One region of the Pseudalkalibacillus sp. JSM 102089 genome, then DNA from elsewhere that is predicted to be linked to it. Evidence: predicted binding sites of a transcription regulator. Region 1 holds the regulator's gene; each other region holds the start of a gene.
The links. Region 1 encodes LexA, which represses DNA repair genes until DNA is damaged. Its sites were predicted from a motif close to CGAACATATGTTCG; they were not measured.
Positions count from the first base shown of each region.

Region 2: the regulator LexA is predicted to act here: its motif matches at 3,245-3,258, upstream of addB (helicase-exonuclease AddAB subunit AddB).
Region 3: the regulator LexA is predicted to act here: its motif matches at 3,475-3,488, upstream of ABVF21_RS16840 (DNA polymerase thumb domain-containing protein).

Region 1 covers NZ_JBEWYW010000001.1:448,346-453,782, reverse strand. Annotated here, with positions in the region: gene ABVF21_RS02265 (GNAT family N-acetyltransferase) at 1-72, shown strand, start outside; gene ABVF21_RS02260 (Type 1 glutamine amidotransferase-like domain-containing protein) at 130-765, shown strand; gene ABVF21_RS02255 (iron chaperone) at 829-1,200, shown strand; gene ABVF21_RS02250 (hypothetical protein) at 1,485-2,774, shown strand; gene lexA (transcriptional repressor LexA) at 3,030-3,653, opposite strand; gene yneA (cell division suppressor protein YneA) at 3,805-4,125, shown strand; gene ABVF21_RS02235 (YneB family resolvase-like protein) at 4,129-4,779, shown strand; gene ABVF21_RS02230 (DUF896 domain-containing protein) at 4,846-5,082, shown strand; gene ABVF21_RS02225 (HesB/YadR/YfhF family protein) at 5,200-5,437, shown strand, end outside.
Region 2 covers NZ_JBEWYW010000001.1:862,799-868,235, forward strand. Annotated here, with positions in the region: gene addB (helicase-exonuclease AddAB subunit AddB) at 1-3,173, opposite strand, end outside; gene ABVF21_RS04280 (hypothetical protein) at 3,363-3,557, shown strand; gene ABVF21_RS04285 (spore coat associated protein CotJA) at 3,670-3,885, shown strand; gene ABVF21_RS04290 (spore coat protein CotJB) at 3,889-4,152, shown strand; gene ABVF21_RS04295 (manganese catalase family protein) at 4,173-4,742, shown strand; gene ABVF21_RS04300 (TVP38/TMEM64 family protein) at 5,204-5,437, opposite strand, start outside.
Region 3 covers NZ_JBEWYW010000008.1:148,934-154,370, forward strand. Annotated here, with positions in the region: gene ABVF21_RS16825 (Na+/H+ antiporter NhaC family protein) at 1-444, opposite strand, end outside; SAM riboswitch class I at 515-618, opposite strand; gene ABVF21_RS16830 (alpha/beta fold hydrolase) at 812-1,651, opposite strand; gene ABVF21_RS16835 (YolD-like family protein) at 1,811-2,140, opposite strand; gene ABVF21_RS16840 (DNA polymerase thumb domain-containing protein) at 2,155-3,411, opposite strand; gene ABVF21_RS16845 (SDR family NAD(P)-dependent oxidoreductase) at 3,772-4,575, shown strand; gene ABVF21_RS16850 (GNAT family N-acetyltransferase) at 4,664-5,224, opposite strand; gene ABVF21_RS16855 (DUF805 domain-containing protein) at 5,386-5,437, opposite strand, start outside.

The DNA of each region.
Region 1 (5,437 bases):
TACGATCACTTTCATGACACTATTCTGTACAGTCTTCTCTCGAAAGAATGGAATGAATATCGTGAGAGTTAATAAACGAACAGAATTTCAAAATACTTTATCGTATAGGGGTATGAATGAGGTGTATTAATGGGAAAGTTATACTTTTATAGCGATCAATTAAATGAAACACCCGGCAACCGAAGATTAGATGAATTATTGTTTAGTGGGGGAAACAAAAAGATTAGCTACATACCTTCAACGGAGGATGAAGAAAAGAATTATTTCGGTACTAAAGTGAATTATTATCGAAACTATGGAATCGAGAATATCATGTTTTTCGATTTATACAGTGAATTTGAACCTACGAAAATAGAGGAATTATTGAGTTCAGATATAATTCATCTCTCAGCAGGTAATCCGCTGGAATTTAGTAAGGCTCTTAAACATCGGCATATGATTCACGTTCTTTTAGATTTCTATAATCGCGGAGGAATTCTTGTTGGGGTGAGCGGAGGAGCGGTTCAACTCGGTAGATCTACAAAGCTATTTCAGATGTTTACAGAAACAACTAGCGAGGCGTTGTACCAAACTTTGGGTCTTGTCGGTTTCGAGTTTTTACCTCACTACAATCGCTGGAGTTCAGATTATAAGAGTAAAGTTTGGGAGTATGTTAAGAGAACAGGAACAACTGTTTATGCAGCGAATGACGGCGATGGAATTATTTTTGAAGAGGGTAAACTACAAATGATAGGTGATATAGTAGTGATGAATAGCGAGTTGTAATGGTACTATCTCAGTAAGATATGGTACATCACTACATTTGCTTGTTTTATAGGAGGACTAAAAATGGATGTATTTGAAGAATATTTAGCAAAGATAGAGAACCTGCAGCACCGAGAGCGAACGGAACAAGTTTTGACCTGGGTACAAAATGAATTTCCAAACCTGGTGCCGAAAATTGCCTGGAATCAGCCAATGTTTACAGATCACGGAACATTTATTATTGCCTTTAGCGTAGCAAAACATCATTTGGCTGTTGCCCCTGAAAAGAATGGAATTGTTCATTTTTCTGAAGAAATGAAACTTGCTGGCTATGACCACACTAAACAACTAATGCGTATTCCGTGGGGTAGTTCAGTTGATTTTTCATTACTTAAAAAAATGATCGAATTCAATATTCATGATAAGGCAGACTGTTCAACTTTCTGGCGCAAGTGAATAAATAGGCGGGACAGGCTTTTATTCGGATCAACCGATTGATCGCCGCTATATGAGATTACATTTAAACTAAATGAAGTTCATTAAATGATAGCTAAGCTTATCTATATGTCGAAAGATGCAGAGAAAACGTCACGGTTTTCTATAATATAAGTATGTTATCCATACATGATCCACTTCGAATGATTCATTTTTGATCAGAATACTTGTAATAGTTTGAAAAATGCAACCTCCCATCTCTACAATAGAAGATAGTTCAACTAGAAGGGGAGGAAAACAGAAATATGAAATCTAGGGAATGGAAATATGGGATTGCGCTTTTTCTTGTAGGGATGTTAACTTTCGGTTTCTCACCGTTAACTGGAAGTGCCAAAGGTGATTGCTTTAACACTGATGCGGCGCTAACACCAGAGGAGCAGCGAATGGAAGACGGTGCCCCTATCCCACAGCAAATTATGGATAAGGCGAAGTTTACAGTTTTTGCAGATGAATTTAAGGAAGATTTGTGCAAAGCGAAAAGTGTAAAAAAAGCAGAGAAAGTGATCGAAAAGCATGGTGAGAAGCTGTGGGATACGGCTGTGGCTCGAGCTCAGGGCGAACGAAATGATTTAGGGGAACTAGATCGTTATGATGATCGCCCGCTATATTGGACTCGATTACATATGACTGCTGCCCTCAGGCAATGGGAACCATCATATACAGTAACGGAGAAAAAGCAAGAAGAACTGATGAAGAAACTAGAGTACACGTCAAGGGGAATTACTTCTATTGATTTTCCAAAAGGGAAGAAAGTTAAGCGCGTTTTAGTAAGTGGATTTGATCCATACCGTTTAGAACAGGAATTTAGGAGATCAAACCCTTCTGGCGCTGCAGCGCTTCAAATGGATGGGAAAGTCGTTTTGACGGAAGAAGGTCCAGCTTTTATTCAAGCAGCGAATTTTCCGGTACGATGGGATGATTTTGATGAAGGAATCGTTGAAGATACATTTGGACCTTACCTGGTTAATAGTAAAGAGCAGGTGGATCTCATGATGACAATCAGTCAAGGGGGTCCAAAAGCTATGACCATCGAAGGGTTTGCCGGGAGATGGCGCACAGGGGTTGGAAACACTCTTGAAGATCGCTCAGAAGTTATTCCGACAGTGAGCAATTGGCCGATGCCTGAAAAACTGCCGGAATTTATTGAAACAACGCTTCCTTACAAGGAAATGATTGCAGCCAATACTGGACCATGGCCGGTGGAAAGAGGCGATGAAGTATGCGAATGGCTCGCACCAGAATATCGTGATAAACCGTATGAATGCCATGAAGGGGGTCCGACTGAAGGATCAAAAGCTCGTAAAGGAGGAGGCGGAAGCTACTTATCGAATGAAAGTCAGTACCGATCCAATCGTGTGCGAATTGGGATAGGAGCTTATGATATTCCGGGTGGACACCTTCACGTAGCCGCTCAGGAGTACTATCCTGAAGATCCTTCCGTTTATATCACTGATGAGTTCCAAAAGTTCCGTCAGGCGACAGTAGATCAAACAGTTGAATTAGTTATAGCGGCTTCAGAGGCTGCTGAAAAGTAACCGTTTAAGAATAATGTTAGAAGTATACAAAACCGCTCTTCATTTAAATGAAGGGCGGTTTTGTATAGCCTGTAAGAGTTAAAAGTAGGTCGGTGAGGTTGGTTGTAATGTAAAGCTACACCCCTATGCTCTTCAAACTGCGATCATTTACACAGACGGAGGGATTAATAAATAAAAGAAGAGAAGAAGCTCGTATTGTTATATTATAGCCCAGAAAGCTTATATAACATAAAAAAAGAAGCGCACGCAGCGCTTCTAGTGAATGGAGCGAAAGACCCCAATTACTTTACCAAGAATAGAAACGGAATCAAGAATGATCGGTTCCATCGATGAGTTTTCCGGTTGAAGTCGGAAGTAGTTGCTTTCTTTAAAGAATCGTTTAACAGTTGCTTCAGCTTCATCTGTCATCGCGACAACAATATCACCGTTATTTGCAGTTGGTTGTTGCTTCACAATGACCATATCACCGTTATAAATACCAGCTTCGATCATACTATCCCCTTCAATCACAAGAATAAAAGTATGCTCTTCATCCTGTGCAAACTGCTCTGGAAGCGGGAAGTATTCTTCTACATTTTCAATGGCAGTGATCGGTTGACCAGCAGTTACTTTACCAATGACGGGAACGTTTACAGTGTGTTGACGAGGAATATCGATTGTTTCATCAAGACCAAGCACTTCGATAGCTCTTGGTTTTGTTGGGTCTCGTCTGATATACCCTTTTTTCTCGAGTCTTGCCAGGTGGCCATGGACAGTGGAGCTTGAAGCGAGTCCAACAGCTTCGCCAATTTCTCTTACAGAGGGTGGATAACCCTTTTGCTTAACTTCGACTTTAATAAAGTCCAGAATGTCCTGCTGACGCTTTGATAGTTTCATAATATCTGGCACCTCGTTCCAATCTATCTATTTGTTAGTAGTATACCAGAATTTTTGTTCGCATACAAACATAAGTTCGAAGAAATTAGTTGACACGAACAGAGGTTCTGATATACTAAAAACAGAACAAATATTCGCATATGGGGTGATTGGGATGAGAAAGCAAGCTGGGGGCTTGTCTGGAGTTGATTTTCTTGTCATTATATCTTTTGTAGCTGTGTTAATTATTGTGTTTTTATCTTTGCGAACAGCTGCAGCTGAGGAGTATGATCGTTACACAACGGTACAATTGGAGCAGGGAGATACTGTTTTAGAAATTGCGGAAGAATTCCGTACTGCACATGAGTTGTCTGATCGGAAGTTCGTCAGCTGGGTTGAAGAAGTGAATAGCATTGATGCAAACCGAATTACAGCAGGAGATACTCTCATCATCCCTGTTGAAGCGAACGCTACCGCACTTGGGGGTAAAGAATAAAGTATGAACGCCGTTATTTATTGTCGGGTAAGCACAAAGAAAGAAGCACAGGAGTCTTCTCTTGCCAGGCAAAAAGAAGAACTACAACGATTTGCATCACAGTCAGGTTTCATTATACAGCGCTTGATTGAAGAAAAGCACAGCGGGTATGACATTGATCGCGATGGCATACTCGAGGTGCTTGACTTATTGAAAGAGGGGCATGTTGAGGCATTGCTCATTCAAGATGAAACGAGACTTGGGAGAGGGAATGCAAAGATCGCTCTTCTACATGCCGTCCATAAATATGGAGGGACGATTTATACAGTGAATCAAAACGGAGAACTTCAATTGTCGGAATCTGATTCGATGGTTCTTGAAATCGTTAGTATCGTTGAAGAATTTCAGCGCAAGCTTCATAATCTGAAAATTAAACGTGGAATGGACAAGGCGGTTAAAGAAGGCTATCGACCGCAGCGAAACCTCAGCCAGCAAAATCAAGGTGGGCGTGAGCGGGTGGAAGTTCCAATCGAAGAAATTGTTAATCTACGAAACCGTGGTCTTACGTTTAATGAAATAGCTGCAACGCTAAAAGGATTTGGACATCACGCTTCGAAAGCAACGGTACATAGACGTTATCAGGAATATGTTGACGAGCAGAACGAGAAGCACTAAACTTGTCTATGTTCAAAACATGCGTTAGCATGTGAGATACAAGTTTCAGTAAAGGAGCTATTTTACATGCCTTTTGAAGATAAACTCCAAAGAATTAACGAGCTATCTCGTAAAGCGAAAGAATCATCATTAACAGAAGATGAGAAAAAAGAACAGAAAAAGCTACGTAAGGAATATTTAGCAAATTTCCGTTCTTCTTTCAAAAACCAACTTCATTCTATAAAAGTTGTAGATGAAGAAGGTACAGATGTAACACCTGAAAAGCTTAAGGAAAGTAAGAAAAACCGTCGCTTTCTTCAGTAGAAAATAGCCTAATTTTGCGAAAAGCAAAATTAGGCTATTTTTATGGTTGCAATTTTTCGAATATTCGTTATACTGTACTATAACAAGATGTACTAATACAAAACGGAGAGGGCGGATATGATGTTTGTTGTAACTGATTCTGCAGCTGAGTTTTACAAAAATGAGATGGAACTTGGTAACGGTGATTGCTTAAGGTTATTCGTACGCTACGCAGGGAGTGGAGACAGCGGAGGTTTTTCTCTTGGGGTCATGTCTGATAAGCCTTCATATGATGATTATAAGCAAGAAATTGGAGGAGTTACGTACTTCGTTCGACCGGACGATCAATGGTTTGTTGATCGAATGAAGCTTGATT
Region 2 (5,437 bases), 410 kb from region 1:
TTTTTCTTCTCAATGTCATGATCCATCAAGCTTACGACATCTTTGTCAGCTAGCAAAAGACCCTTCATCTTAAACTTTTTGAAAAGTTCCTGTTGAAGTTCAGCTTGTCCTGGCGCTGATGCCTGCAACATGGGATTATGAACGTGGAAATAAAGCATTCCGGCTGCCGTTGCATCACGACCGAGCCAGATGTTTGCGTTTGTAATCACAACATCCAGGTACGTTAACATCTGAAGCGCTAAGCCAAAGTAAACTTCTGAGAGATCAAGAGAAGTTCCACTTGATTTGTAGTCAATAATTCTGAGAAGAAGTTCCTCTCCATTTAGCGCCTGATCAACGCGGTCCACTCGTCCGATCAGCTGGATTTTCACCCCATTCTTAAGCGTAAACTCGATTGGTGGCAACTCCTGGTTTGGGCCAAATCCTAATTCGAGCCCTGCTGGCTGAAAACCACTTTTCTTCGCTTGTTGACCGAGAACGGAAGAGGCTCGACCTACTACCTGAGAAAGTTTTCTCATAATATAGTGATAGCGATTGGAACTTAATAGAATTTCATTTTGCAATTTCGGTGCAAGTTGCTCTACGATTTGACCTGATAGTTCATAGTATTGATTCGATGAAAGCTTTGCCCAATCCCAATGACGCTGCTTAATTGTTTCAGCCATCATGTTAAGCGCCGCGTGAAATAACTGACCGATATCTGGTGCTTCTAGCTTAAATGTTGACCGTTCTTTCAACCGTAAACCATGAGAAGCAAATTGCGAAAAGGCACAGGATTTATATCTTTCCATTCTAGAAACACTTGTTTGAATCTTTGAACCATACAGTTTTCTACTCGTATCTTCAGTCAGACGATCTGCTTTGTTCCGATAAAAAAGACTTTCAATCAATCGTACTCGATTCTCTTGTGATGACGCCGTGACGAACCAATTATAGGCATCCCACCAAATCGGATCAATCGGATACCCGCGATGCCATTGACGAAGCTGACCTGTTAATCTACCAATCGTCTTCGCCGGGTTCGTTATAAACGATAGCTCTTCTTTCGATTCTTCACCTGGTTCAGCAAATTTCAAACCAATGATAAGCTCAGGAAACATCTCTTTCAATCGATTCATCACAATAGATGGTTGCAATCCCTTTCCTTCTTCATCCGCAAGAGGACAACTTACCCACAGGGCATCAGATGGCGTTGACAAAGAATGATAAATTAGAAACTCTTCGTCTAAAAGACGTCGCTTTAATCCGGGTGCTAGCTGGATCCCCTGTTCTTCTAGCTTTTCTCGATCCTGTTCATTCAAAAGCCCATCTTCCTGTATTCTTGATGGTAAAACTCCTTCATTGACACCTAGCAAAAAACCACACTTCACATCAGTAAATCTCGTTCGATCAATGCTACCGATCACAACTTGATCTAGTGAAGCAGGTACAAGGGCAAACTTCATGTTTTCCATCCCAGCTTCAAGAAGCTTCGTAAATTGCTCTATTGAAAGTTTTTGATCACCAATCAATTCAACCGTTTCATCAAGCAGTGCAATAACAGCATCCCAAACTTGATCATGCTCCCGTGCTTTCGAAAGCTGACCTGCTTCTTCTGCTTGTACCTTCAACCGATCTATTTTTTCTGCAGCATGACTATTCTCTAGAAGATAATAAAGAATTTCACACATCTCGCGAACGGTTTTTGCTTTCGTCATTTTTCTTTCAAACTTCTCGAGCGGTGTAACAATCCATTCTTTCGTTTCGTTTAGTCGATCTTCCATTTTTTCGAGGTCATCTGAGGTAACCGTTTCATCATCTTCAAGCTGTCTGTAGATATTCGCTTTAAAGCGCTCGTCCGTTTTCCAGCGATAGCCCTTAATGCCTTTAGCAATCACATAATTTTCGAGTTCATCCATGCGCTCGCGAATGGTTTCGACACTTTCTTCTGTATCGTCTGGAAAAAGCAATTCTGTTTTCACACAGCGAAATACAGATTCATAGCGCCAGTTATATTGAATAATATCTAGACTGGACCTTATTAATTCAATTAGCGGGTGATGCAGCATCGTTCTTTTTTGGTCAGAAAAAATAGGAATACCGTGATCTGCATAGATCGTTTCGACAAGTTCATAATAAGAAGCCATGTTGCGTACCATGACTGAAATATCTCTATATCGATAGCCTTCATCGCGTACTAATCTAAGCGTTTCACGTGCTGCCGCTTCAACTTCGGAACGGATATTCACCGCATGATGCACTTGAATATGCTGAAGACTTCCATTATAAAGAACTGGTGGTCGTTCACCATAGTTGGCTTCTAAATGCGCAAGTTCACTATTGTTATAGCGCTTTTGATCAGCTAAAATTAGCGGCTCCTTAATAGCAGCCCCCTCTTCATGCGCTAGTCCTTGAAGTGTTTGATATGTTTTCGCTGGCTCATGAAAGAGATCCAGTTCATGAATGCTTGAAGGATTCATCTCGGGATCCATTGTGATAGTAAATGTAAGGTTTGTGCCTTTTTTTATTAAAGCCTGAAGCACAAGAAGCTCTTGAGGTGTAAAACTATGAAAACCATCAATCCAGATAGAGGCATTCTCTAGGTAGCTTGACGCTTCGATTTTCTCAGCAAGCAATGCCAAATAGTCTTCCGAATCAAGATAAAATCCTAGCATTTCCTTCTGAAAAGCATCATAAACAAGATGAAGATCGTAGAGCTTATCCCGAAGTAAGCTTCGCTCATCTTCATCATAAAGATCATCCGCAAAACGTTTTATATCTTCCGGTTCAAGACAATACCGCTTAAACTCGGTGACCATGTCATTCAAATGTTCCACATACCCTGTTTTTTCAGAAGAACGCTGATAAATTCTTAGCTTCTGTTTATTCTCTTCGATGATATGACGTAACATCATACTTGTTCCTACGCTCGTTAAATGGGGGCGGGCCATCCCTCCCGTTTCTTGAAGAACTTTCCATGCCAGTCTTGTAAAACTAAAAACCTGAGCACGAATCATTCCTTTTAATCCTCTATTATGTACTAGTTCATATTCTGATTGAAAAGTCATTTGCTCTGGTACAAGATAGATCATATCTTCACCAAGCGGGCGATCGATCAATTCGTGCTGCATTTCAGATAAGCAATGCTCTGTTTTTCCACTTCCAGACCGACCAATAACAAACTGTACCGCCATGTATTCTACCTCCTACACCGTAAATTCTTAGTCTATTATCTCATGTTTTTCTTCAATTGGATAGCAAGACAAGAAAATACGTTCGCATCCAATGCGACATTATTTGTAAATTATCATACTCGATGGTTTTTAGAATGATCCGTCAGGGTATATCAAATATAAGAACTTATTTACAAAGGAGTTTTGACAATGGAAAAAGAATTCGAAACATTTAAATGGGAGCTAAATAGACTCACAAGAGACATGACCGAATTTGTGCATAGCTACGAAAAGCTCGACGAAGGCCAAAAAAGAAGTGTTGCATCGAACTATCCATTTAAATCAGATCTTCATGACCTAAAGAATATGCTTGCTACGTGGAACAATACCGTTAATAAAATGTAAAAGGATGAGGAGCACTCCCACTTTAGGGGGTGCTCCTTATATTTAGAGATCATGTTTTTTCCATAATTTCATACAACTAAAGAGTAGAGATTTGTATAGAAGGAGGTCAACGATGTATACCCACAAAAAGTATTACGAGCCTTACGTTAGTCCATTTGATCCCTGTCCCCCTATTCGAGTGAAATCTTATTCCACTCCTCCTAATCTTTATATGGGATTTCAGCCTCCAGGACTAGAGCAATATTCTGCACGTGAAGCTCTCACTCGAGGTACTCTCTGGAAAGCTTTCTATGATCCCTATCCTTATCCTTCAAAGCGGGGGGAGTAAAACATGTCTAGACAGCTACCGAAAGCCTATTATGAGCTGTTAGAGGAACTGCAGGCCACTGATTTCGTTCTCGTTGAACTGACTCTTTACCTTGATACACACCCGGATGACTACGAAGCCATTCAACAATTCAATGAATATGCCAAAAGAAGTAGGCACCTTAAGAAACGCTATGAAAAGGAATATGGTCCCCTTCAACAATACGGCAACAGCTATTCAAACTACCCATGGAATTGGGGCGACGCACCGTGGCCATGGCAAGTCTAGTCTGGAAAGGGTGAAAATCAATGTGGCTATATGAAAAGAAATTACAATATCCCGTCAAAGTCAGTACATGTAACCCGATGCTTGCCAAATTTTTGATTGAGCAATATGGCGGTGCTGATGGTGAACTAGCAGCAGCCCTCCGTTATTTGAATCAACGGTATACTATACCCGATAAGGTTGTCGGTTTATTAACCGATATCGGAACAGAAGAATTTGCACATCTCGAAATGATCGCTACAATGATCTACAAACTCACAAAAGACGCAACCGCAGATCAAATGAAAGAAGCTGGACTCGGCGCCCACTATGCTAATCATGACAGTGCCCTATACTACTCCAATGCCGCTGGCGTCCCATGGACAGCAAGCTACATCGCTGCCAAAGGAGACCCAATCGCCGATCTATACGAAGACATCGCCGCAGAAGAAAAAGCAAGAGCCACCTACCAATGGATCATCGACCTCTCAGACGACCCTGACCTAAACGACTCCCTCGCCTTCCTAAGAGAACGAGAAATCATCCACTCCCAACGCTTCAGAGAAGCCGTTGAAATACTTAAAGAAGAAAAAGATAAGAAAAGGATATTTTAAAACGAAATGCGGAAGTGGGCGGTTAGACACGGCAGGCACTGGAACCCTATAAATTGAACACGGTCTTTGTGTTCAAGTTATAGGGTGAAGTGACTAAGTGTCTGCCCACTGTAGCTAGACACGAAATGCGGATGTGGGCGGTTAAATCCGCAGGGCGTTGGAACCCATGAGAATGAGACGCTTTTTGTCTCAATCGATTGGGTGAAACGACCGGAGGATTTGCCCACTGTAGCTAGACACGAAATGCGGATGTGGCCGTTAAGGGGCGACAAGCGCTGGAGCCCTGTAAAAAGAACACCGTCTTTGTGTTCATTTTATAGGGTGAAGCGATCGAGGCCCTGGCCACTGCAGCTAGACACGAAATGCGGAAGTGGCCGTTCACCCTACACAGGCACTAAAAACTTAAAACCAAATAAACAATAACGCGCAAAAGCCATCCCCTTTCGGGCATGGCTTTTCCTTCATCTCACATGATCTTCAGTACGATGTTTTCTAGGGCGTTGATTCAATTTGATTTCAATTAGTTTTCCCGCTCCCCATAATACAACTATGGCAGCGAGAATCAGCACCATCTCCAAAGGACGATGAATCAGGGCAAAGACATCATGTCCAATAAAAGACACGATCGATATCATCACCATTTTCCCTAGTAAAACGGCGAGTACAAAGCTCCTAATGCTCATATTTGAAAGACC
Region 3 (5,437 bases), on a different contig from region 1:
GGTTTGCTCTGCAATTCCAATTCCAATGGGAGCAAGCGCTACAATTGTTCCCATCGATGTACCCATCGAAATAGAAATAAAACAGCCAATAACAAATAAACCTACGATTAAAAGATTAGCTGGTAGAATCGATATACCTAAATTAACAATCGAATCTACTGCTCCAATTTTTTCAGCTGTTCCGGCAAACGCCCCAGCCAGTAAAAAGACTAAAATCATTAATATGATATTCGTATTACCTGCTCCACGACAAAACACTTCCACTTTTTTCATAAAGCTTTCTTTTCGATTCATCGAAAGAGCTACGCCCGCCGCAATTAGAGAAGCGAGAATAACAGGCATACTATAAAAGTCCTTTGTTATGATAGCTGTACCAATAAAAAGCACAATAAATATTCCAAGAGGAAGTAAAGCCAGGCCGTTCCCCTTTATTTCTTTCTCCATTATTCATGTCTCCTTCATCTTTTATTCTGTCTCAATAAAAAAAGCCCACTTCAAGAGAAGAAGGCTTTTGCACTTATCTCTCAAGATTTCTCTTGCTGGAAGCAGCACCTTTCTGATGATCAGAGGTTGCTGAAGCTTCTTTGGGCCAGGTCCCTCCACTTCTCTTAATAAGAAATATACAATTATCAATGAGCGCATGCTTCATTTTACTTTTTCATAACGAGCTTTACTTTATCACGCATTATTCTGATGAGTCAACTTTGATTAACTGCATCAAAATAAACTCCTCATCCTTAAAGGAGTTTACCTGATTAACTAGTCTGGTTCAAGCTTTGTATGACTACCAATTTTTGCATTAGATCAATCTTTATTTTCCCAAAAACCACTCAATATCCTTCATAATCGATGCCGGTTTTTCTTCTGGTAGAAGGTGACCAGTTTTTTCATAGATGATCAGTTTAGCATTTGGGAGATCGTTACTGAGACGCTTCCCAATTTTCAAAGGCACAACTCTGTCGTTCTCTCCCCATATTAGTAGGCTAGGTGTATGAATTTGATTTAGTTCAGCTTCTGACAAATCTCCTTCGCGATCTCGAATCATCCTAACTAATGACCGAAAGATACCCTCATTGAAGAAAGGTTGGATATATCCATCCATCATTTCTTCATCGATAAGGGAAGGATCATAAACACAATTAAGCAAATTTCCTCTGACACCTTTTCGATAAAGCCACCTTTTCAAGTATACCGAGAAAAAAGGTAAATACGATGTATACACTAGACTCTGTTTAGCCTTTTCAAGATATCCTGAACTGCACAGTAAAATATTCTTACTAACGAGATCATCTTTCATAGCCGAGGCTCTCATTGCTACTTGCCCACCCATAGAATGGCCGATCATAACAGTATGATCAATTGAAAGCCTTTCTAAAAGTTCAACCACCACTTCCGCATAATTATGATAAGAGTGGACAAAACGATTAGACTTTTCACTTTTTCCGAACGGGGGAAGATCAATGGCAACAACAGTATATGCCTTTGTTAATAATGGTATCAATCTTCTGAAGCTGAAGCTCGACGATAGAAAACCGTGAAGAAGCGTTAATACTGGCCGATCGACGGCTGTGTCATTTCTATAGTATTCATAGTGAATATCAATTCCTTTGATCTTTTCCGTATTTTGTTTAAGATTTTGAGCTAATAGCATCTTTCATCTCACTCCGGATTTTAAATTCACCTGATCTGATTTACTCTTCGTTTCTAACCAGAAAGGATGGTCTCACTTATTCAGGTTTGACTTTATACTTATTTTACCCCAATCCTGAAATGAAAAACTTTTTTACAACCGAGAGGATATTCCATTTTTTCATTCTAACTCTACGTGCACAAGGTCCAGCAGCTTTATCGTTGTCCTTTTTTCATTATGGTCAATAATACGCAGTTCTTTCGTAAGTGGATCTACATAGTGCACATATCCAAAGAGAGTTTTCGTTTCACCTCCGCTAAAATATTGAAAACAAAGCGAGTTGTGAACGGCCATTGCTTCACATATCGTTTCATTCATTTCCGCCATTTTTTGTTCATCAAGTACCGGCTTTCCACTTCTTTTTTCTTCGGTTTTCCAATCTCTTAGCTCTTTCACATGCTCAGGTAACATCATTGACGTCCATTTTATATTTCCGCGATCACGTATCACGCTTCTTCCCCCTTCTATGCTTTATGACCACCCACAAGTTTACTTCTATGCAGTGCCGTACCGGCCTTTGTGTATGAAACGGCACGAAGCAGCGCATCTGAGCCATATTTCTCCCGGATCGAATCCATCACATATCCGAGATCCCGCTGCTTTGGGCGTGACGCATTAAATAAGTCCAACTGCACTTCTTCATCATTGCAAATATTTGAAAGGGTAATGGAAATCTTACGAACCGTTTTTCTTTCAAAAAACTCCTCAAATAACTGAAGACATACATTGTATATTTCGAGCGTAATAGCAGTCGGGCTGTGGATACTCCTTGAACGGTGAAAGCCACCCCCGCCTTCTTCTTTGCTATAACCAATCCCAAGGCTAATCGTACGCCCTGCCTTCCGGGCTTTTCTCGCACGTCTTGCAACTTCTTCACTCATCTCAAGAATGACGTGTTGAATGTCTTTTTCGTCATGGTAATCTCGTAACAAAATTTGGCTTTTCCCATAGCTAATCTGTCCCTGCATAATCGGCGCACCCATTTCAGAAAGATCGATGCCCCACGCATGATGATAGAGCTGATTTCCCATAATACCAAATTTTTCTTCTAGTAGATGTAGCGGATAATGCGCAAGCTGCTTTACATTCATAATCCCCATGCGATTTAACGTTCGCTCCACACGCGACCCAATACCCCACATTTGGCTTAGCGGGGAAAGCGGCCAGAGTTTTTTAGGAATATCTTCATAAGTCCATTCTGCAATCCCTTTTTCTTTCGCTTCCAGATCAAGACAAAGCTTTGCCATTAAAAGATTTGGCCCGATCCCTATGGCGCATGGTAATCCGAATGTCTCTCTTATTTCATTTTTGATCTTGTGAGCTACTTCAAATTTGTTCCCCCAAAGTCGTTCTGTCCCATCAACCTGCAAAAACGATTCATCAACGCTATACGTATGGATACATTCTGATGGTACATAACGATGAAAAAGCCTCGTTATTTCCATTGACTGTTTTAAATATGAAGACATTCTCGCATTAACGATATGAATGTTTTTGTTATTTGGAATTTCAAATAGTCTGCTCCCTGTTCGTATTCCAAATTCCTTTTTTAATGCCGGAGACGCCGCCAGCACAACACTTCCCAGTCGCTCGGTATCACCAACAACCGCGAGATAGCACGTAAGTGGATCAAGCCCCATCTCTACTGCTGAACAACTTGCATAAAAACTTTTCATATCAATACATAGGATTGTTTTCTTTGGAAATTTAGAATAATCCATTTGTATCCCCCTTCTCCTAAATGAAAGAACGTTTGTTCCCTTTATATATACCCGTATTTTAACCGAATATACGTTCTCTTCACAATAAGTACTTTCTTCCAATCATAAAAGCACTTACCGATGAAGAAGGAGTAATACCGGGACATCAATGTCTAGTCACACGTAAAAAAACTGAACATTTTATTTCATGTGATCATTCACGATTTTGTTTATTCCTCTATCACATCTTAATTTTATTCAATTGTAGTTGCTTCATTATACTCTTCCCTTGTAATATTTCTTCCCTTGAAAACGGCTAATCTGAGGTTTTAATGCTTCTTATTCGGGAAAGTTCCTTAGAAGATTAAAGGAGGGAATAGAATGAGCATTTATAAGGAAAATACATTAAAATACGAGCACATTCTTATTACCGGAGCCACGGGTGGTATTGGATATGAAACAGCAAAAGCCGCCGTACAAGCCGGTGCTACGATTACGATAACTGGAAGAAATAAGGATAAATTAACTCAGCTGAAACAGGAGTGCGAAGAGTTAGTCGCGGAAGCAAAGGTTGCTGTTCTTCCCGCTGATTTAAACAATGAGAAAGATCGTTATACCCTTATCGAAAGTGCGATTAAATATAACGGAAGCATAACGGGGTTAGTTAACTCAGCAGGAATTGGCGGCGGCAATACGCTTGATCAATTACAAGAAGAAGATCTTCGCAAAGTAATGGAGCTAAATTATACCTCGACTGTTTTACTGACTCAACTTGTGTATAAGCGAATGCGTGCGGATAAGAAGAAAGGGGCGATTGTAAACCTCTCTTCTCTCTCAGGTCTTAGAGGAACTTTTGGTAACACGGCCTATAGCGCTTCAAAGTTTGCTATAACTGGGTTCACGCAGTCGTTTGCTCACGAGGCTATCCGTGATGGAATTAGAGTTAACGCAGTATGTCCCGGCTTCGTTGATACAGAAATGGGGCGAAACAGTATTGCTTCAAAAGGGGCGAGAGAGAATAAAAGCTTTGAGGAAGAATTAAAAGCTGTAGAAGCAGCAATGCCATCTGGAAGAATTACGCAGCCTGAAGAAGTCGCCAATAGCATCATTTACCTTCTTTCAAATGCGTCAGAAAACATTATTGGCGAATCGCTCAAAATTTCAGGTGGAAGCGTTATGCGCTAGGTGCTTTGGAGAAATTATCTACAAATAAAAGATGACTCATGCTTGAAGAAAGCATGAGTCATCTTTTATTTGAGCCTTCACGAAGCCATTAAATAATACTAGCGTAGATACAAGTATCTGTTATCTGTGTTCCGTCGATCGACATATCTTCGTTTTTGAGAGTTCCTTCGAAATCATAGTCCAATCGTTCTGGAATTGCACGACTTCGCTCATTTTCTCGATCGCATCTAATCTCGACCCTTCTGCACTTCAAGTCCTGATGTGCATATTCAGTAAGTTTCTGAACGGCCTCAGTCATATAGCCATGACCACTTTGCTTCGTAGCCACCCAATACCCAATTTCAAGCTTTGGAACATCCCATTCAATGTTATGAAACCCAGTGGATCCAACAAATTCATTTGTCTCTTTCAAAAACACCAGGAATCTTAAACTTTCACGCTTTAGGAATTTAATATGTGCCTCTCGTGTATTAATCTCTGTATCCTCCGGAGTCGGCGTTTCTCTAGCAAAGCCAAGCCAGGGCCTCAGTTCACTTATAGAAGATTGAATGGCTTGATTAACTATTTTACCATCCCCGTATTCAGGCATTCTTAACATTAATCGTTCTGTTTCAAGTACTGTTTCAATTTCCATTAAGATTGGATTCATTTCTATCCCTCCGACGTAAGTAAAGACATTCCCTCAAAAAGAAGGAGATTTACAAATAAGATGGAACAAGCGATTAACTTTTCACCTTCAACTAGAATTTGAACCGCCAATCAAGGAGATTAGCGGTTCAAATGAGATCAGAATAATTGAAATTGAGCTAACTATACTACTTTAGGATTTATCCCAAAACGGTTTTCTTCTACATCGCTATCT